Regions from separate parts of the Streptomyces sp. NPDC053367 genome, predicted to be linked through region 1. Evidence: riboswitches for the same ligand, from Rfam matches in the RefSeq annotation. Region 1 holds a riboswitch; each other region holds the start of a gene.

Region 1 (6,434 bases):
GTACTACTGCGGTATGACACACAAGGGCGGCGCCTCCCCCGACCCGTAAGGGTCCAGGGCGCGCCGCCCTTGGGCGATCTCGGTCGAACGGGTCGTCAGCCGGCCCGGTGCACCACCGCGTCGCACAGCTCCATCAGCGCCGCCTTCGCGTCGCACTCCTTCAGCGGCACGAGCGCCGCCCGGGCCTCCTCCGCGAACCTGATCGTGTCGCGGCGGGCCTGCTCCAGGGCGGGGTGCGCCCGCATCGCGGCGAGCGCCTCGGCGTGCCGGGCGTCGTCGGTGAGGTCGGAGTCGAGCAGTTCGCACAGGGCGATGTCCTCGGCGAGCCCGAGCCGGGCCGCGCGCTCGCGCAGCCGCAGCACCGGCATGGTGGGGATGCCCTCGCGCAGGTCGGTGCCGGGCGTCTTGCCGGACTCGTGGGAGTCGGAGGCGATGTCCAGGACGTCGTCCGCGAGCTGGAAGGCGACGCCGAGCCGCTCACCGTACTGGGTGAGGACGTCGACGACCGTCTCGTCGGCGCCGGACATCATGGCGCCGAACCGGCAGGAGACCGCCACCAGCGAGCCCGTCTTGCCGCCCAGCACGTCCAGGTAGTGGTCGACCGGGTCGCGGCCGTCGGCCGGTCCCGCGGTCTCCAGGATCTGCCCGGTCACCAGGCGTTCGAACGCCTCGGCCTGCACGCGGACCGCCTCCGGGCCGAGGTCGGCCAGGATGTGCGAGGCGCGGGCGAAGAGGAAGTCGCCGGTGAGGACGGCCACCGAGTTGCCCCAGCGGGTGTTCGCGCTGGGCACGCCACGGCGCACGGACGCCTCGTCCATGACGTCGTCGTGGTACAGCGTGGCGAGGTGGGTCAGCTCGACCACCACCGCCGAGGGCACGACGCCCGGCGCGTAGGGGTCGCCGAACTGGGCGGCGAGCATCACGAGCAGCGGCCGGAACCGCTTGCCGCCCGCCCGCACCAGATGCTGGGCGGCCTCGGTGATGAAGGGCACCTCGCTCTTGGTGGCCTCGAGCAGCCCTTCCTCGACAGCCGCCAATCCGGCCTGGACATCGGCTTCCAGAGCCTGGTCCCGCACGCTCAGCCCGAACGGCCCGACGACGGTCACGAGGGGTCTCCTGTCTGCTGGTGTCTACTGGCGATTACGCGGTATGTCGATAGGTCGCTGCCATCACTCAAGTCAGCGTATCCGGTCACGTTTCGATCACTGCTGCCACCCACCCCGCAGGCCGGGCGGTATTGCGGCACGGCCGGTATGTTGCTGATCAACCGATAAGAACGGACATTTATCGACTCAACAGAGCGCCGCCCCAACGCTGAGCCCAGGTACCCCCCGAGGGATCCCGCCATGCGCATCCGTACGTCCTTCCCCCACGACACGGCCCACGAGGACCTGCGCGTCCCGCTCGCGGACGGGACGCTGCTGTATGCGCGCGTGTGGCGGCCCCTGACGGACGAGCCCGTCCCGGTACTCCTGGAGTACGCGCCGGACCGGCTGACCGACTCGACCGCGGTCCGTGACGCCCAGCGCCACCCCTGGTACGCGGGGCACGGCTATGCCTCCGTCCGGGTGGACGCCCGCGGGTACGGCAACAGCGAGGGGCTGCCCGCGGACGGCCGCTCGGCCTTGGAGACGGCCGACGGGGTGGACGTGGTGCTCTGGCTGGCGGCCCGGCCGTGGTGCGACGGCAGGGTCGGCATGTTCGGCATCGGCCGCGGCGGCCTCAGCTCCCTCCGTGTCGCGGCTCTGGCGCCCGAGCCGCTCAGGGCGGTCGTCGCGGTCTGCTGCGCCGACGACCACCCCGACAACGAACCGCACACCGCCTCGGGTTCCGTCCGGGCGGAGGAGGTGCTGACCCGCTCCGCCGCGGCCCTCGCCCGGGTCTGTCTCCCGCCGGACCCGTCGTACGCCGGTCAGGGCCGGCGCGATCTGTGGCTGAGGCGGCTGGAGGCCGTCTCGCCGGCCGTGCACACCTGGCTGGACCGGCAGCCCGGGGACGCGCCCTGGCCGCAGGGCGGCGGCAGTGTGGACCCCGACGCGATCCGCGCGGCGGTTCTCGCGGTGAGCGGCTGGCACGACCCGTACCGCGACACCGTGCTCCACCTGCTGGAGCGCCTGCCCGCCGACCGGGTCCGCGGCCTGCTCGGCCCCTGGCCCCACCGCTATCCCGACCGCGACCGGCCGCCCGGCCCGGCGATCGGCTTCCTGCAGGAGACGCTGCGCTGGTGGGACCACTGGCTGAAGGACGAGGACACCGGCGTCCTGGCTGAGCCCCTGCTGCGCTCCTACGTCACCGACGCGCACCCTCCGGCCACGACGTACCCGGCCCTGCCGGGCGGCTGGGCCGGGGAGCCCGCCTGGCCCTCGCCGAGGGTGACACCGGTGACGTACGCCCTCCGGGGCGCCCCCGTCGTCGTACGGTCGCCGATGCACACCGGTGTGGACGCCGGCCGCTTCCGGCCCCTCGGCCACGACGCCGACCTGCCGCCGGACCAGCGGGAGGAGGACGCGCGCTCGGCGTGCTTCGAGTTCGAGGTGGGCGAGGAGACCTGGGTGCTGGGGCGGCCCCGGGTGCGGCTGCGGCTTGCCTGCGCGGCGCCGCGCGGGCAGGTGGCCGCCCGGCTGTGCGACGTGGCCCCGGACGGGTCCTCGACGCTGGTCACCCGCGGGACGCTCGACCTCGTGGCCGCCGGGCCTGCGCAGCGGGCGGACTTCGAGCTGGGCGCCGTCGGGTACGCCTTCCCGGCCGGGCACCGCATCCGGCTCGCCGTCTCCTCGGCGTACTGGCCGTGGATCTGGCCCGAGCCGGGGTCGGGGGCCGGCTTCACGCTGGACCCGGCCGGCAGCACGCTGGAGCTGCCCGTGCGCTCGCGCGAGGCGGGCGCCGAGGTCGGCTTCGAGGAGCCGGAGCAGGCCGAGCCGCTGGGGGTGAGCCTGCCGGCCACCCTGGACGAGCCCCGGCCGGAGCGGGTGGTGGTGCGCGAGGTCGCCGAGGGCCTGTGGCGCCTTGAGGTCCTTCCGGTCCGTGGCGGCACACGCGTGTACCCGGACGGTCTGGAGCTCACCGAGGAGGCGCTGGAGACGTACACGATCCGCGCCGACGATCCGCTGTCGGCCCGCGCCCGCGCCGAGTGGTCGGTCCGGCTGCACCGGCCCGAGCTGCCCTGGGAGGCCACGGTCCGCACCCGTTCGGAGATCGGCTGCGACGGGGAGCACTTCGTCACCTCGGACGAGGTGGTCTGCACGGAGGGCGGCGAGGTCGTGTTCCACCGCACCTGGGAGAAGCGGATTCCACGGGCCGCCGATTAAGGGCGAGTTGGGCTCGATGTCTCAATTGCCGCTCTTGTGATCGACGGTGAGATGACTCACTGCCCGGCCGGTCGCGCGGCGGCCTGCCCCGCCGGCGCAAGCCGCCTCCCGCCGCCTGGTTGAGCGGCAGTCGCCATAAAGGATCAAGTGCCGCAAACAGACTGGATCATGCCTGACCGGTGCTTTGTGTGAATCCGGCACTTGTTTCGCGCATGTGCTCTCGCATACGTTCCCGGCCTGCCGGGCGGACGCCTAGTCCTGCCGCCGCCCAAGGCACCCACCGACATCGCAGCGGCAGGAGCGGGGGACCCAGGTAAGTCGCCGTCCCGGACGTCGTACCAGCTACGACACCCGGGACGGCTAGGGGTGAAGCCATGCCTTCTTCGGCACGGCCGGGCACCTTTCCGCCCGAACCCGACAGCTCACCTCGCAGGCGCCGGAGAGGAATTCCCCATGCCTGCGCACACGCATGCAAACCGCCGTCCCCGTCTCGCCCGTGCCCTCGCCGCCGCCGGTGTGGCCGCCGCCGCGCTCGCGCTGCCGCTCGTCGGCGCGACCGGCGCCTCGGCCGCCCCCGCGGCCACGGCGACGGCGACCGTGTACCCCGACAACCTCGACGGCTGGATCCGCCAGTCCCTCGACGTCATGGCCCAGCACGGAATCCCGGGCAGCTACGACGGCATCTACCGCAACATCATGCGCGAGTCCTCGGGCAACCCCCTCGCCATCAACAACTGGGACTCCAACGCGCTCGCGGGCACCCCCTCCAAGGGCCTGCTCCAGGTCATCGACCCGACCTTCGCGGCGTACCACGTGCCGGGCACCGCCTTCGACCCGTACGACCCGGTCGCGAACATCACCGCCGCCTGCAACTACGCGGCGGCCCGCTACGGATCGATCGACAACGTCTTCGGCGCGTACTGATCCCTCCTCAGCAGTAGATCCGTTCGAGGACGACGGCGATGCCGTCGTCCTCGTTCGAGCAGGTGATCTCGTCGGCCACCGCCTTCAGTTCCGGATGCGCGTTGGCCATGGCCACGCCGTGCGCGGCCCAGTCGAACATCGGGATGTCGTTGGGCATGTCGCCGAACGCCAGCGTGTCCCCGGGCGCCAGCCCGAGGTGCCGGGCCGCCAGTGCCAGGCCGGTCGCCTTGGTGACACCGCACGGCTGCAGCTCCACGGTGCCCGGCCCGGACATGGTGACCGTGGCGAGCGATCCGACCACCCCGCGCGCCACGGCAGCCAACTCGTCGTCACCCAGACTCGGATGGCGCAGCAGCACCTTGCTGATCGGCTCGCACCACAGATCGTCGCGCCGCTCCACCCGCACCGCAGGCAGCGTCGGGTGGGGCATCGTGTAGCCGGGCTCGATGAGGGTGAGCCCGTCGACGCCGTCCTGGTCCACGGCCGCGTACACCTGCCCCACCTCGGCCTCGATCTTGCCGAGCGCGGTCTCGGCCAGCTCCTGGTCCAGGGTGACGGACCACAGCAGCCGGTCGGCGCCGACGTCGTAGAGCTGCGCGCCCTGCCCGCACACCGCGAGCCCCGTGCAGCCCAGGTCCTCCAGCAGGGGGCGCACCCGGGGCGCGGGCCGGCCGGTCACCACCAGATGTCGGGCGCCGGCGTGCGCCACCAGCGCCAGAGCGGCCCGCGACCGATCGGAGAACGTGTCGTCGCCGCGAAGCAGCGTGCCGTCCAGATCGGTGGCGATGAGTGAGTACGGGGTGCGCTCGGCATATGCGGTGGGTGCGGCCATGATCAGAGAATACGGACATCGCGCGCCCCCTCCCCGGCGCCGACCGGCCCCCGCAGGGCGCCCGTCCCAGCCCACACGCCCCTTCAACTCCCTTTCACTCTCCGGGATTTCACCCCCAGGTGTCGCCCTGCGAACCTACGACCTCCCCGTCGGGCAGCCTCCTCTCCCCCGACCGGCGGCGGCACCCCGCCAGCCCCTGGGGCACTGCCCAAGACGGCCGCCTCGGCCGTAACGTGTGGCCCAGCCGCCCGCCCGTGCCCGCACCGGCGGGCGGCCGCACGGCACCGCACACGGCACGCACGAGAGCGAGGCACAACCGCATGCCCCCCTTCGATGTCCCCGAAGGCGACCCCTTCGGCCCGCACAACCTTCCGTACGGTGTGTTCTCCACCGGCGGCCCGGACCAGCGGACCGTCGGCGTCCGGCTCGGTGACCACGTCCTCGACGCGGGCGCGGCGGCCCGGGCCCTCGGCTCCCCCTACGTCACCCTGCTCGCCCAGCCCTCCCTCGACCGGCTGCTGGCCGCCGGCCGCACGGCCTGGTCCGACGTCCGGCGCGCGCTGACGGCCTGGGTGACGGTGCCCTCGTACCGCGAGACCATCGAGCCGCTCATGCACCCGCTCGACTCGGTGACCCTGCACCTGCCGTTCACGGTCGCGGACTACGTCGACTTCTACGCCTCGGAGAACCACGCCCGTAACGTCGGCCAGATCTTCCGCCCCGACGCCGAGGACTCCCTCACCCCGAACTGGAAGCACCTGCCGATCGGCTACCACGGCCGCTCCGGCACGGTCGTGGTCTCCGGCACCGACGTCATCCGGCCCTCCGGCCAGCGCAAGGCCCCCGCCGACCCCGCGCCCGTCTTCGGCCCGTCCGTCCGCCTGGACATCGAGGCCGAGGTCGGCTTCGTCGTCGGCACGCCGTCGCCCATGGGCAGCAGCGTGCCCCTCGCCGGCTTCCGCGATCACGTCTTCGGCCTGTGCCTGCTCAACGACTGGTCCGCGCGCGATCTCCAGGCCTGGGAGTACGTCCCCCTCGGCCCGTTCCTCGGCAAGTCCTTCGCCACCTCCGTGTCGGCGTGGATCACCCCGCTGGAGGCGCTGGAGGAGGCCCGTGTCGCCCCGCCCGAGCGCACCCACCCGCTGCTGCCCTACCTCGACGACGGCGACGAGGAGCCCCACGGCTACGACCTGCGCCTCTCCGTCGCGATCAACGGTCATGTCGTCTCCGAACCTCCCTTCTCCACCATGTACTGGACCGCCGCCCAGCAGCTCGCCCACATGACGGTCAACGGCGCCTCCCTGCGCACCGGCGACCTCTACGGCTCCGGCACCATCAGCGGCCCCACCGAGGCCCAGCGCGGCTCCCTC
Region 2 (6,434 bases), on a different contig from region 1:
GTCGGTGTTCCCGTCCGTCCGCGGGCTCGTCCTCCAGTATCGCGTCCAGCTCACCGTCAGCCCACCGGTCAGCCCACCGTCAGGTCCGTCAATTCGCCCAGCGCAAGCGTGTGTTGGGTCTGGAGGACCTTCGCGCGCAGGTAGCGGACGTTGTGCGCGGTGGTGAACACCCCGGTGGGGACGCGGTCGTGGACCGTGATGCCCAGGCCGCTCAACTGGGTCGCCTTGTCGGGGTTGTTGGAGAGCAGGTCCAGCTCGGTGATGCCGAGGGCGCGCAGCATCTGGGCCGCCGCGGTGTAGTCGCGGTCGTCCTCCGGGAGGCCGAGGGCGGCGTTCGCCTCGTAGGTGTCGAGGCCCTGGTCCTGGAGGGCGTAGGCGTCGAGCTTGTTGTAGAGGCCGATGCCGCGGCCCTCCTGGCGGAGGTGGAGCAGGACGCCGCCGCGCTCGGCTATGCGCTCGACCGACTCGCGCAGCTGGGGGCCGCAGTCGCAGCGGGCCGAGCCGAACACGTCGCCGGTGAGGCACTCGGAGTGCAGGCGGACCAGGGGGGTCCCGGCGCCCGGCTCGCCCAGGATCACCGCCAGGTGCTCGGCGCCGTCCGCCAGCCCGTGGAAGGTCACCAGCTCGGCGTCGACGCGGTAGCCGTCGGCGAAGCTCAGCGGGACCCGGACGCGGGCGCGCTGGGTGGCGGCGGGCAGGTCGGGCATGGGATCTCCGTCCGGTCGGCGGGCACGGCGGCATGCTTCAGATTTGAAGCAGCTGCGGACACGAACCTAGCCCGTGCTTGAAACTTTAAGCAACCGGAGTGGCGCATCTCACGAGCGGCGCAGCCACGGCACGTCGTCGTCCTCCTCCGCGCCCTGGATGGCCGTGCAGATCTCCTCCAGCTGCCCCACCTGCTCCGGTGCCAGCCGGTCGAACAGGCGCCTGCGGACCGTCTCGACATGGCCGGGTGCCGTGCGCTCCAGGACCGACATGCCCTGCGCCGTCAGCGCGGCGATGCTGCCGCGCCGGTCCGAGGGGCAGCCCTCGCGGGCCACCAGGCCGTCCTTCTCCAGACGGGCGACGCCGTACGTCAGCCTGCTGCGGGTGATCTTCAGTGCCCCGGCCAGCTCCGTCATGCGCAGCCGCCGCTCGGGCGCCTCGGACAGGGTGGCCAGGATGGAGTAGTACAGATGAGGCATGCCGGCGTCCTGCTGGAGCTGCCGGTCCAGCGCGTCCTCCAGGAGGTGCGTCGCGGCGACGTAGGCGCGCCAGGCGCGCTGCTCGTCGGGGGTGAGCCAGCGGGTCGTCATGCCGCCAGTGTAGGTTTGCTTCAAACTTGAACCAAGTTCACCTCTTTGAGGGAGACCGCGCACCGATGCCGTACCCGTACGTCCTCCTCTCCGCCGCCGTCTCCCTCGACGGCTACCTCGACGACACCGGCCCCGACCGCCTGCTGCTCTCCTCCCCGGCCGACTTCGACCGGGTCGACGCCGTACGGGCCTCCTGCGACGCGATCCTCGTGGGCGCAGGCACCCTGCGCGCCGACAACCCCCGGCTGCTGGTCAACTCCGCCGAGCGGCGCGCCGCCCGGGCGGCCGAGGGCCGGCCCGAGTTCCCGCTGAAGGTCTGCGTCAGCGCCACCGGCGACCTCGACCCCGCCGCCCGCTTCTGGCACACCGGCGGCGAGAAGGTCCTGTACACGACCGAGAAGGGCGCCGAGCGCGCCGGGCGGGCGGGGATCGCCGCCGACGTCGTCGCCCTCGGCCCGGCGCTCGACTGGCGGGCCGTCCTGGAGCATCTGCACGACGTACGAGGAGTGCGGCGGCTCATGGTCGAGGGCGGCGGCACCGTCCACACCCAGCTGCTCCGGCAGCAGCTCGCCGACGAACTCCAGCTCGTCCTCGCGCCCCTGCTGGTCGGCACGCCCGAGGCACCCCGGCTGTTCGGGCCCGGCGGCTACCAGGGCGGGCGGCTGCGGCTGGTCGAGACGCGGCGGATCGAGGACGTGGTGCTCATGCGCTACGAGCCCACCGCGCCCGGCACGGCAGGCACCGCCGTGCCCGCCGACCGGCACTGGCTCGCCCTCGCCTGCGAGCTGGCGGCCATGTGCCCGCCGTCGCAGAGCGCCTTCAGCGTGGGTGCGGTCGTGGTCGCCGCGGACGGGACCGAGCTGGCCCGCGGCCACTCCCGCGAGGGCGACGACCCCGTGGTGCACGCCGAGGAGGCCGCCCTCGCCAAGATCGACCCGGCGGACCCCCGGCTGCCCGGCGCCACCGTCTACTCCAGCCTCGAACCCTGCGCCCGGCGCGCCTCCCGGCCGGCACCCTGCGCCCGGCTGATCCTCGACGCCGGTGTACGCCGGGTGGTCACCGCCTGGCGGGAGCCCGACACCTTCGTCGCCGACGCGGACGGCAGCGGGCTGCTCGCCTCCCAGGGGGTCGACGTCGTCGTCCTGCCGGAGTACGAGGAGCGGGCCAAGGCGCCCAACGCGCATCTGCCCGGCTGACCCGCGACCGGCCCCGGAAGCGAAACCCGCAGGTCAGAGGGGTGGGCCTAAACGTTTCGCTTTCTGTCCCGCAGATGGCGTACACTGGTTTCACCGACGCGGGGTGGAGCAGCTCGGTAGCTCGCTGGGCTCATAACCCAGAGGTCGCAGGTTCAAATCCTGTCCCCGCTACTGAAGACTCAGGGCCGGTGTCCATGCAGATGGACACCGGCCCTGAGTCGTTCCCGCAGACGCTGTCGCCCGGGTGGACCACCCCGCTCGCCGCCCCGCGCCCGCCACGGCAAGGCTGGACGGACGGGGCCCGACGCGCGGCCCGCGACGACATGCTCTGCGGGAGTACGAGTGGTGCCGCCTGGTGAGCTGTGGCCCGAGCCGAGGGACGCGAGCGCGCACCGAGGGGCTGCCGAGCGGACCGGTGCGCACCTCGCGCGGCCACCGCGCCCGCGCCGCAGGCGGCGGCCCGACGGGCGGCGGCTCACCTTCATCCGCACCTGCGTCCGCGCCCTGCCCGCCCTGCTCATCGCCGGCGGCGCCGCCTACGACTGGCTCACCCCGGCCGCGTACGCCGCGGTCCCCTTCTTCACCGCGGCCCCCCTCGTCGCCGCCCCGCTCTACTCCCGGCGCGGCACGCTGCTCACCGGGGCCGCCGCGATCGTCGTCGTCCTGGGCGTGCACCTGCTGATGGGGATCGTCCTGGACGTCGATTCGGTCACCGAGCTGGTCACCGTGGTGACGGTGTCGGCCCTGGCCGTCGTCATCAACGTCCTGGTGCGCCGCAGCGACGAGCGGCTCGCCTCCGCGCGGGCGATCGCCGAGGCCGCCCAGCGGGCCGTCCTGCCCGAACCGGCCGAGCGGATCGGCGAGTTCGAGATCGCCGCGCGCTACGAGGCGGCGCAGGCGGACGCCTTCATCGGCGGCGACCTGTACGCGGTGCAGGACAGCCCCCACGGGGTGCGGCTCATCGTCGGGGACGTCCGCGGCAAGGGCATGGGCGCGGTGTCCGCGGTCGCCGTCGTCATCGGGGCGTTCCGGGAGGCGGCCGAGCAGGAGGCCACCCTGGAGGCGGTCGCCCGGCGGCTGGACCGCGCCCTGGACCGGGAGGGCGCACGGCGCGAAGGGCCGGACGCCCACGAGGGGTTCACCACGGCCGTGCTCGCCGAACTCCCGCACGGCGACGGTGTCGTACGCCTCGTCAACCGCGGCCACCCCGCCCCGCTGGTGCTGCACGTCAACGGCACGCTGGACGCCCTCGCCGCCCGCCGGACCGCGCTGCCGCTCGGGATGAGCGAGCTCGGCGGCCGGCCGGACCACGCCGAGGAGCACCCCTTCCCCGCCGGAGCCACCCTGCTGCTCCACACCGACGGCCTGTCCGAGGCGCGCGACGCCCGCGGGAGGTTCTACGACCCCGAGGCGCGGCTCGCCGGACGCACCTTCCGTGGCCCCGGCCATCTGCTGCGCACCCTCGCGGAGGAGGTCCGCCGGCACACGGGCGGCGCCCTCACCGACGACATGGCGCTGCTCGCCGTACGGCGCCCGGCCCCGAAGTGACGTGCTGTGACCGGACGAGCGCCCTGCGCATAACATCTGAGTCACCATCAAAAACTCGTACGGTGCTGAGCCGGGGTCAACTCGCCCGTTTTTCGCCGTCCGTGGGCCGTACGTCCCGGCCGGGAAGTTTAATGATCAAGCCGAACGGCTTGGAATTGCGGCCCCGGTTCTATTAACGTCCGATAACGCAGCGCGGTCGTCCCAGCCGTCACAAGAGACGGCTCCGTGCGCACGCGCCGAATCCCGTCAGGGAACCGGGGAACCACCAACTTGGGGTGAATCGGGCGTATTTCGCCGTGGACACACGGTCGCATATACGCGCGTAGGAGACCTTCCTGCTCCGAACCCGTCAGCTAACCCGGTAGGCGAGAAGGAAGGAAAGGAGCACGCCCACGTGGCGTCCAACCGCCCTGCCCCGCACGTCCCGTTCGTGCCGGGCCAGCGCACCGCCGAGACCGAGGAAACGTTCGTCTACGGCGGCCACCCCACCGACGAGGGACCGTGGGAGGAGTGGAACCCCACCGCGGACTCCGTCCGCCCCGTCCGCGGCCGCCACCGCGTCGCCAAGCAGCGCGGCGGACTCGCCCGCAGCTCCACCGTCCTCGGCGTCGGCGTCATAGCCGCCGTGGGCGCCGGCGGCATGGCCAGCGCCCAGTCCGGCAAGCCGCCGGTCGCCATCTCCATGCCCGACCTGCCCTCCATCGGCTCCCTCATCTCCGACGGCGACGCGCCCGCCGAGGAGACCACCGAGGCCGTCGCCCCGCTCAGCAGCCTCGGCACCGACACCGCCGACACCGCCACCGAGGGCACCGCCGACGCCGGCGAGGCACTGCGCGCCCGGATCATGGCCCAGGCCGCCCAGCAGCAGGACCAGGCCGACACCAAGGCCGCGGAGGCCGCCCAGGCCGCGGCTCAGGCAGCCGCCGAGAAGGCCGCGGCCGAGGCCGCCGCCCAGGCCGAGAAGGAGGCGGAGGCCAAGGCCGCCGCCGCGAAGGCCGCCGCGGAGGAAGAGGCCCGCAAGAAGGCCGAGGCCGAGCGCCTCGCCGAGCTGGCCCGCCAGTACACGCTGCCGACCTCCTCGTACACGATCACCTCCACCTACGGCCAGGCCGGCTCCATGTGGTCCTCCGGCTACCACACCGGCCTCGACTTCGCCGCGCCCACCGGCACGCCGATCAAGGCCGTCCACACCGGCACGATCACCGAGGCCGGCTGGAGCGGGTCGTACGGCTACAGCACCGTGCTCACCCTCGAGGACGGCACCGAGATCCGCTACGCCCACCAGTCCTCGATCAACGTCAGCGTCGGCCAGCAGGTCAACACCGGCGACGTCATCGGACGGGTCGGCGCCACCGGCAACGTCACCGGACCGCACCTGCACCTCGAGGTCCACATCGACGGGGCCGGCGTGGACCCCATGGCCTGGCTGCGCGACCGGGGCCTGAACCCCTGACGCCCCTGCGGCCGGCGCGACGGCTTCACTGAAACCCCGGCGGTCCTGACGGCAACCCCCCGACGTCAGGGCTGCCGGTTTCGTCGTGCGCGGCCCCGCTCCAGGAGCGGTACGGGTTGTACGCGGGGTACTGCGGGTGGGCCGGGTGCAGCGGCTGGGCCGGATGGGGCCGGCCCCCGTAGCCGTACCCGTGGTACGCCGGGACGGGTGCCGTGGCGCGTGCCGCGTACTGCAGGGCCGGGCGGGCGACCTCGTGCCGGCTCCACAGCTCGCCCAGCAGTTCCCGCTCCCGTACGGCGAAGTCGGCGCCGGCTCCGCCGCGGCGTGCGCGGTGGCGCAGGAAGGCCAGGGACGTGGCGTACGCCTCGTACTGCGCCACGGCTCGCTTCGCCTGCCTGCCCAGGTGATGGCCGGCGTACTCGCGGGCCAGCCGGCGGGCGCGCATCGAGCCGAGCGCGTACGGCTCCGCCGGGGTCAGCCAGCCCGCCACGACGTACGGCGGGAGTTCCTCGCGGACCGTGCGCAGCTCGCGCTGCCGGGTCCAGATCACCAGCCAGGTCAGCAGCCCGAACGCGGGCACCATGAAGACCCCGTACACCGCGAAGAACCCGTAGTCGCCGAAGGTCGCCGAGCCGTTCCACAGCGCGTGCATGCCCATCGCCAGGAGGAGGCCCGAGAGGGGCAGCGCCGTGCGGCGCAGGGTCCGGCGTTCGCCGGCGAGGGCGGCGATGCCGAAGCCGATGCCGGTCAGGACGGTGAACAGCGGGTGCGCGAACGGCGACATGATCACGCGGACGAAGAAGGTCGCGGCGGTGACCGACGCGATGCCGGTGTCACCGGTGAGCTGGTCGGTGCCGAAGGCGTTGCCCAGGTAGAGGATGTTCTCCGTGAACGCGAAGCCGGTCGCGGTGACACCGGCGATGACGACGCCGTCGACGATTC
Region 3 (6,434 bases), 190 kb from region 1:
ACACCGGCATCGACTTCCCCGTCTCGTACGGCACTCCGGTGATGGCCGCGACCGACGGCACCGTACGGACGCAGTGGAACAGCGCGTACGGCAACATGCTGATCGTGACGGCGATGGACGGCACGGAGACGTGGTACTGCCACCTCTCCAGCTATCAGGTCCCGTCCGGTTCGACGGTGAAGGCGGGCGACCAGATCGCCTACTCCGGCAACTCCGGCAACTCCACCGGCCCGCACCTGCACTTCGAGGTGCGGCCGGGCGGCGGTTCGTCGATCGACCCGCTGTCCTGGCTGCGCAGCCACGGCCTGGAGCCGTCGTAACCCCTGGTCGTAGCCCTTGAGCGTTTCGGTGAGCCCCGCTGTCCCGGACAGCGGGGCTCACTCATGCCCTGGGCTCAGAGCTTCTCCACCGGCGCGTACCGCAGGAGCAGCCGCTTGGGCTTGGCGTCGCCGAAGTCGATCGTCGCCTCGGCGTTGGCGCCGGTGCCCTTGACGGCCATGACCGTGCCGAGCCCGAACTGGTCGTGGGTGACGCGGTCGCCGACGGCGAGGCCGACGACCGGCTTCTCCGCCGCCCCGCGGCGCGTGGCGAAGCCGGACGCACCCGACGCCGAGGAACGCGAACGGGAGGAGGACAGCGACGCGGCGATCCCGGCGGCCGGGCCTGAGGACATGGGCGCGGTGGCACCCGTGCGCTTCCAGTCCACGTGATGCGGAGGGATCTCCTCCAGGAAGCGGGAGGGCGGGTTGTACGACGGCTGCCCCCAGGCGCTGCGCATCGCGGCGCGGGTGAGGTAGAGCCGCTCACGCGCGCGTGTGATGCCGACGTAGGCGAGGCGGCGCTCCTCCTCCAGCTCCTTGGTCTGGCCGAGGGCGCGCATGTGCGGGAAGACGCCGTCCTCCATGCCGGTGAGGAAGACGACGGGGAACTCCAGGCCCTTGGCGGTGTGCAGGGTCATCAGGGTGATGACGCCGGAGCCTTCCTCGTCCTCGTCGGGGATCTGGTCGGAGTCGGCGACGAGGGCGACCCGCTCCAGGAAGGCGGCGAGTCCGCCGGAGGCGCCCTCTTCCGACTCCTGCTCGAACTCCAGCGCCACGGCGGCGAGTTCCTGGAGGTTCTCGATGCGGGTCTCGTCCTGCGGGTCGGTGGAGGCCTGGAGCTCGGCGAGGTAGCCGGTGCGTTCCAGAACGGCCTCCAGGACGGTGGCGGGGCCCGCGCCCGACTCGACGATCGTGCGGAGCTCCTCCATCAGCGTGTTGAACCGCTTGACGGCGTTCGTGGAGCGCGCGGCCATGCCGTACGCCTCGTCGACCCGCTTGAGCGCCTGCGGGAAGCTGATCTTCTCGCGCTGGGCGAGGGCGTCGATCATCGCCTCGGCGCGCTCGCCGATGCCGCGCTTGGGGACGTTGATGATGCGGCGCAGCGGGACGGAGTCCTCCGGGTTGGCGAGAACCCGCAGGTAGGCGAGGACGTCCCGGACCTCCTTGCGCTCGTAGAAGCGGACGCCGCCGACGACCTTGTAGGGCAGGCCGACGCGGATGAAGACCTCTTCGAAGACACGGGACTGGGCGTTGGTGCGGTAGAAGACGGCGACGTCGCCGGCCTTGGCGTCGCCCGCGTCCGTGAGGCGGTCTATCTCGTCGGCGACGAACTGCGCCTCGTCGTGTTCGGTGTCGGCGACGTAGCCGGTGATGCGCGCGCCCGCGCCGGCGTTGGTCCACAGGTTCTTGGGCCGGCGGGACTCGTTGCGCTCGATGACCGCGTTGGCGGCGGAGAGGATCGTCTGCGTGGAGCGGTAGTTCTGCTCCAGCAGGATCGTCGTCGCGTCCGGGTAGTCCTCCTCGAACTGGAGGATGTTGCGGATGGTCGCGCCGCGGAAGGCGTAGATCGACTGGTCGGCGTCACCGACGACGCACAGCTCGGCGGGCGGCACGTCGTACTCGCCGGGCGGCACGTCGACCGGATGCTCGCTCGTCCCCACCAGCTCGCGGACCAGGGCGTACTGGGCGTGGTTGGTGTCCTGGTACTCGTCGACCAGGACGTGCCGGAAGCGGCGGCGGTAGTGCTCGGCGACGTCCGGGAAGGCGCGCAGCAGGTTGACCGTCGTCATGATCAGGTCGTCGAAGTCGAGGGCGTTCGCCTCGCGCAGCCGGGACTGGTAGAGGGCGTAGGCCTGGGCGAGGGTCTTCTCGAAGCCGTCGGATGCCTGGGCGGCGAAGTCCTCCTCGTCGATCAGCTCGTTCTTCAGGTTGCTGATCTTGGCGCTGAAGGACTTGGGCGGGAAGCGCTTGGGGTCGAGGTCGAGGTCGCGGCAGACCAGGGCCATCAGGCGCTTGGAGTCGGCGGCGTCGTAGATGGAGAAACTTGAGGTGAAGCCGAGCTTCTTCGACTCGCGGCGCAGGATGCGTACGCACGCGCTGTGGAAGGTCATGACCCACATCCCGTTCGCGCGGGGGCCGACGAGCTGCTCGACGCGCTCCTTCATCTCGCCCGCGGCCTTGTTGGTGAAGGTGATCGCGAGGATCTGCCCGGGGTGCACGTTCCGCTCGGCGAGCAGGTGGGCGATGCGGTGGGTGAGCACCCGGGTCTTGCCGGAGCCGGCGCCGGCCACGATGAGCAGGGGCGTGCCGGAGTGGACGACGGCGGCGCGCTGGTTCTCGTTCAGCCCCTCCAGCAGCGCTGCGGCGTCCAGGGCCGGGCGCGGGGCGCCGTCGCGGTAGTAGGCGTCCCGGTCCGGGGGCACGTCGAACTTCCCGCCGAACAGATCGTCCGGAAGCTGCTCCGGAGCGTGATCGTCCTCGGGCGGCGGCGGGGGCCCCTCGTCGTGCCCGCGAGGGGCCTGGAGGTCCGCCAGGAAGCTGTCGTCAAAGAGGCTGCTCATCGCTCTACGAGTCTAGGGGTCCCCACTGACAACGGGTCCCGGTCCCGAGAACTACTCTGCGTAGTCCCTGGGCCACGGCCTGCGTCGCTCTGAGCCCGTGCATGCCAAGGTCACGAAAATGTATCGGGCATATCACCCATCAACCTTCACACGGGCCACACGAGTTGGCTACCGTGCCGGGCAGGCCGTACGACCCCCACCGGCGAACGTCGCCGGGCCGCGCGGCCTCCGCCGAGTCCGGTGCGCCCGTGCGCCGCCGGAGCCGGGGACCCACCGATCCCGGGGTGAATCGGCCCACTCCCTCGCGGGAGCGCGCCGTAGGGCAAGCCTTCCAAAACCAGACGCCCGAACCCGACAGCTAACCCGGTAGGCGGCGCATGGAAGGAGTCGCCTCACTTGGCGTCGCACCGCAAGGCGCGCCCCTCCGGGACGCGCATCGCAGGCATACGGACCCCCGCGCTGGCCACCGCCGCCCTGACCTCCGTGGCCCTGCTGTCCCAGACGGCCAACGCCAGCCCCTCGGACGACGACCGCCCGAGCCTGGAGGAGGTCGAGAAGAAGGTCGACGATCTCTACCGGCAGGCGGAGACGGCGACCGAGAAGTACAACGCGGCCAAGGAACGGACCGCCAAGCAGCGCAAGCGCGTCGACTCCCTCCTCGACGACGTGGCCGAGCGCACCCAGCAGCTCAACGAGGCGCGCGAGCAGCTCGGCTCCTTCGCCGCGGCCCAGTACCGCACCGGCGCGTCCGCGCCCGACACCGCGACCCTCCTGCTCGCCGACACCCCGCAGGACTACTTCGACCAGACGCAGCTGATGGACCGTCTCACCGGCCGCCAGAAGGACGCGGTCGACGACTACATCACCCAGCAGTCCGCGACCATGGAGAAGCGCCGCGAGGCCACCCAGAGCCTGTCGACGCTCACCGACTCGCAGACCGAGCTGCAGACGGCCAAGGCGACCGTCCAGAAGAAGCTCTCCGACGCGCGCGAGCTGCTGTCGCGGCTGACCGCCGAGGAGAAGGCCCGCCTCGCGGCGATCGAGGAACGCAAGCGCGAGGAGGCCGCCCGCAAGGCCGCCGAGCTCGCCGCGCAGCAGGCGGCCGAGGAGGAGCGGCAGCGGGAGGCGGCCGAGGCGGCGGCGCAGCAGGATGCCGCGCAGGAGACCGGGACCGGCGACACGTCGACGTCCACCGGTACCGGCACCGGCACTTCCGAGTCTTCGACGCCGACCGACTCCACCTACGCGGGCAAGGCCGAGAAGGCGCTCGCCTTCGCCCGCGCCCAGATCGGCAAGCCGTACGTCTGGGGCGCGACCGGCCCCGACTCCTACGACTGCTCCGGCCTCACCCAGGCGGCCTGGAAGGCGGCGGGCGTGGACATCCCGCGCGTCACCTACGACCAGGTCAACGCCGGCACCACGGTCTCCCTGTCGGACGCCCAGCCCGGTGACCTCGTCTTCTTCTACGCCGATGTCACGCACGTCGGCATCTACGTCGGCAACGGCATGATGATCCACGCCCCCAAGCCGGGCGCGTACGTCCGCGAGGAGTCCGTCTACTACGACGGGGAGTCCTCGATCCACAGCGTGGTACGTCCGGCCTGACCGCGGCTCGGCCGGGAGCCTCGGGCCCACGGACCTCGGGGCGGCGGGCCTTCCGGCCGGGAGCCTTCGCGGCCAAGAGGCCTTGCGGACGGGCGGGGCCTGCGGACAGCGGGCCCTTCCAGCCGGGGAGCCTTGCGGACGGCGGGCCCTGACGGCAGCGGGCTCGACGCCGTCCGCGGATCTCGTCGTACGACTGCTGCGGGGCTGCCCGGGTGGCGGCCGAGGTGGCCCCGGCCGCGGCGTGACACCGGCAGTGCCTGACGGTGGTGGTCAGGCGCGGGAAGCCCTGGAGGTCGGGCTCGGTGTTCCGGCGGGCCGCGCCCCGCGCCGCGAGGGGCCGGTCAGGTCCAGAGCACCGCGATGAAGATGTTCGCCGTGGTCAGCAGGCCGACCAGGCCGAACAGCCCCTTGTCCACCTTCTCCTCGTCCCGCTTCACATAGACGAGCCCCAGGATCACGATCAGCAGGGCCAGCTTCACGCCGATCTTGATGTTGTTCACCGACTGGTCGTCGGCCTGGTTGAGGCCGACCAGGATCACGCCGGTGACCAGCATCGTCAGGGCGCCGTGCAGCATCGCCGGGACGAAGCGGGCAGTGCCCTGGCCCATCGCCTTCATCTGAGTGAGGAAGCCGCCCAGGAGCGAGGCGATGCCGATGATGTGCAGGCCCACGAAGAGATGGATGAGTACGTCCATGAGGCCGGAGCCTAATCAGCGCCTCCACCGCGCCGGTACACCGGGCCCGCCCATGCGCAGGCCGTTCCGCCCGGTGCGCCGCCGCATATATGCGCCGCATAGCACCCCAGCCTTCCCACCAGCACCGGAACGGCCACATCGGTCAGCGCACCCCGAGAAGTCGACCGACCCGATCCTGTGACCCGGACAGATCCGGTCGCCCACCGGTCCCCTCCCGACACTTCCGTACATCGTGTTACCCGGCTGTCATATCCGGGTCTAGCGTCCTCCCCCAGGTGACCGGCTCCCCACCGCCGCCCGGGCCAGGGGCGGCAGCCGGACACCACCGCCGAGAAGTCCGGCGGTGTCCGCTCCCCCCTGTGCGGGCGCCGCCGGACGCGCGGGCCGTCCCCGACCCGCACGCCGCTCCCCCTGGCGGCCGTACCTACCGCGTTCGCGGGGTTCCGGCGGTCCCAGGAAAGGACGTGCAGGTCGTGGCAGCGCACCGCAAGCCCAGACAGCGCCCGGCCGGCGGCAGTACGGCCCGTACGGCGGCCACGCTCGCCCTCGCGGGAGCGGCGACCGCCACCGTCTTCGACGGCACCGGGCAGGCGGCCCCGGACCTGACCCCGGCGCAGGTCAAGGCCCAGGTGGACCGGCTGTATCAGGAGGCCGAGGTGGCCACCGAGAAGTACAACGGCGCCAAGGAGGAGGTCGACGCCGCCGAGCAGCGGCTCGAGGAACTGCGCGACGAGGCGGCCCGCAAGCAGGACAAGCTCAACTCCGCTCGCGAGGAACTGGGTTCGATGGCCGCCGCCCAGTACCGCCAGGGCGGCCTCGACCCGGCGCTGAGCCTCGCCCTCTCCGCCGACCCCGACGAGTACCTCGACCACGCCGCCTTCGCCGAACGCGCCGGCGACCGCCAGTCCGCCGCCGTACACCGGGTCCGCGACCGGCTCCGCGAGTTCGAGCAACTGCGCGGCGCCGCACGCATCGAGCTGACCTCGCTGAAGTCCCGCCAGGCCGAGCTGCAACGCCACCGCCGCACCGTCACCGGCAAACTCGACGCGGCCCGCCGACTGCTGTCCCGCCTCACGGCAGAGGAGCGGACCGAGGTGACCGGCCAGGACGCCACCGCCACGACGCCCCGAGCCTCACGCGACGCGACGGCCTCCCGCCCCGACCTCCAGGCCCTCGCCCCGACGTCCACCACAGCCACCGCCACCGCCCCGGACTCGCGCGCCGCGGCCGCCGTCTCCTACGCCTACAGCAAG

What was found. Region 1 has a riboswitch for cyclic di-AMP ahead of ACIGXJ_RS25475 (transglycosylase SLT domain-containing protein). Riboswitches for the same ligand answer to the same signal wherever they lie in the genome.
Region 2: it holds a riboswitch for cyclic di-AMP, as region 1 does, so the genes downstream of both, ACIGXJ_RS09665 (M23 family metallopeptidase) here and ACIGXJ_RS25475 (transglycosylase SLT domain-containing protein) in region 1, are expected to answer to the same signal.
Region 3: it holds a riboswitch for cyclic di-AMP, as region 1 does, so the genes downstream of both, ACIGXJ_RS26430 (NlpC/P60 family protein) here and ACIGXJ_RS25475 (transglycosylase SLT domain-containing protein) in region 1, are expected to answer to the same signal.

Annotation. Positions count from the first base shown of each region.
Region 1 covers NZ_JBITYN010000009.1:191,776-198,209, reverse strand. Annotated here, with positions in the region: gene ACIGXJ_RS25485 (polyprenyl synthetase family protein) at 96-1,106, opposite strand; gene ACIGXJ_RS25480 (CocE/NonD family hydrolase) at 1,347-3,308, shown strand; cyclic di-AMP (ydaO/yuaA leader) riboswitch at 3,577-3,757, shown strand; gene ACIGXJ_RS25475 (transglycosylase SLT domain-containing protein) at 3,762-4,232, shown strand; gene ACIGXJ_RS25470 (HAD family hydrolase) at 4,240-5,064, opposite strand; gene fahA (fumarylacetoacetase) at 5,385-6,434, shown strand, end outside.
Region 2 covers NZ_JBITYN010000003.1:20,390-26,823, reverse strand. Annotated here, with positions in the region: gene ribA (GTP cyclohydrolase II) at 69-707, opposite strand; gene ACIGXJ_RS09685 (MarR family winged helix-turn-helix transcriptional regulator) at 816-1,295, opposite strand; gene ACIGXJ_RS09680 (dihydrofolate reductase family protein) at 1,361-2,491, shown strand; tRNA gene ACIGXJ_RS09675 (tRNA-Met) at 2,589-2,662, shown strand; gene ACIGXJ_RS09670 (PP2C family protein-serine/threonine phosphatase) at 2,834-4,039, shown strand; cyclic di-AMP (ydaO/yuaA leader) riboswitch at 4,264-4,422, shown strand; gene ACIGXJ_RS09665 (M23 family metallopeptidase) at 4,434-5,492, shown strand; gene ACIGXJ_RS09660 (PrsW family intramembrane metalloprotease) at 5,518-6,434, opposite strand, start outside.
Region 3 covers NZ_JBITYN010000009.1:377,985-384,418, reverse strand. Annotated here, with positions in the region: gene ACIGXJ_RS26440 (peptidoglycan DD-metalloendopeptidase family protein) at 1-320, shown strand, start outside; gene pcrA (DNA helicase PcrA) at 395-2,881, opposite strand; cyclic di-AMP (ydaO/yuaA leader) riboswitch at 3,101-3,269, shown strand; gene ACIGXJ_RS26430 (NlpC/P60 family protein) at 3,278-4,486, shown strand; gene ACIGXJ_RS26425 (hypothetical protein) at 4,828-5,181, opposite strand; gene ACIGXJ_RS26420 (NlpC/P60 family protein) at 5,655-6,434, shown strand, end outside.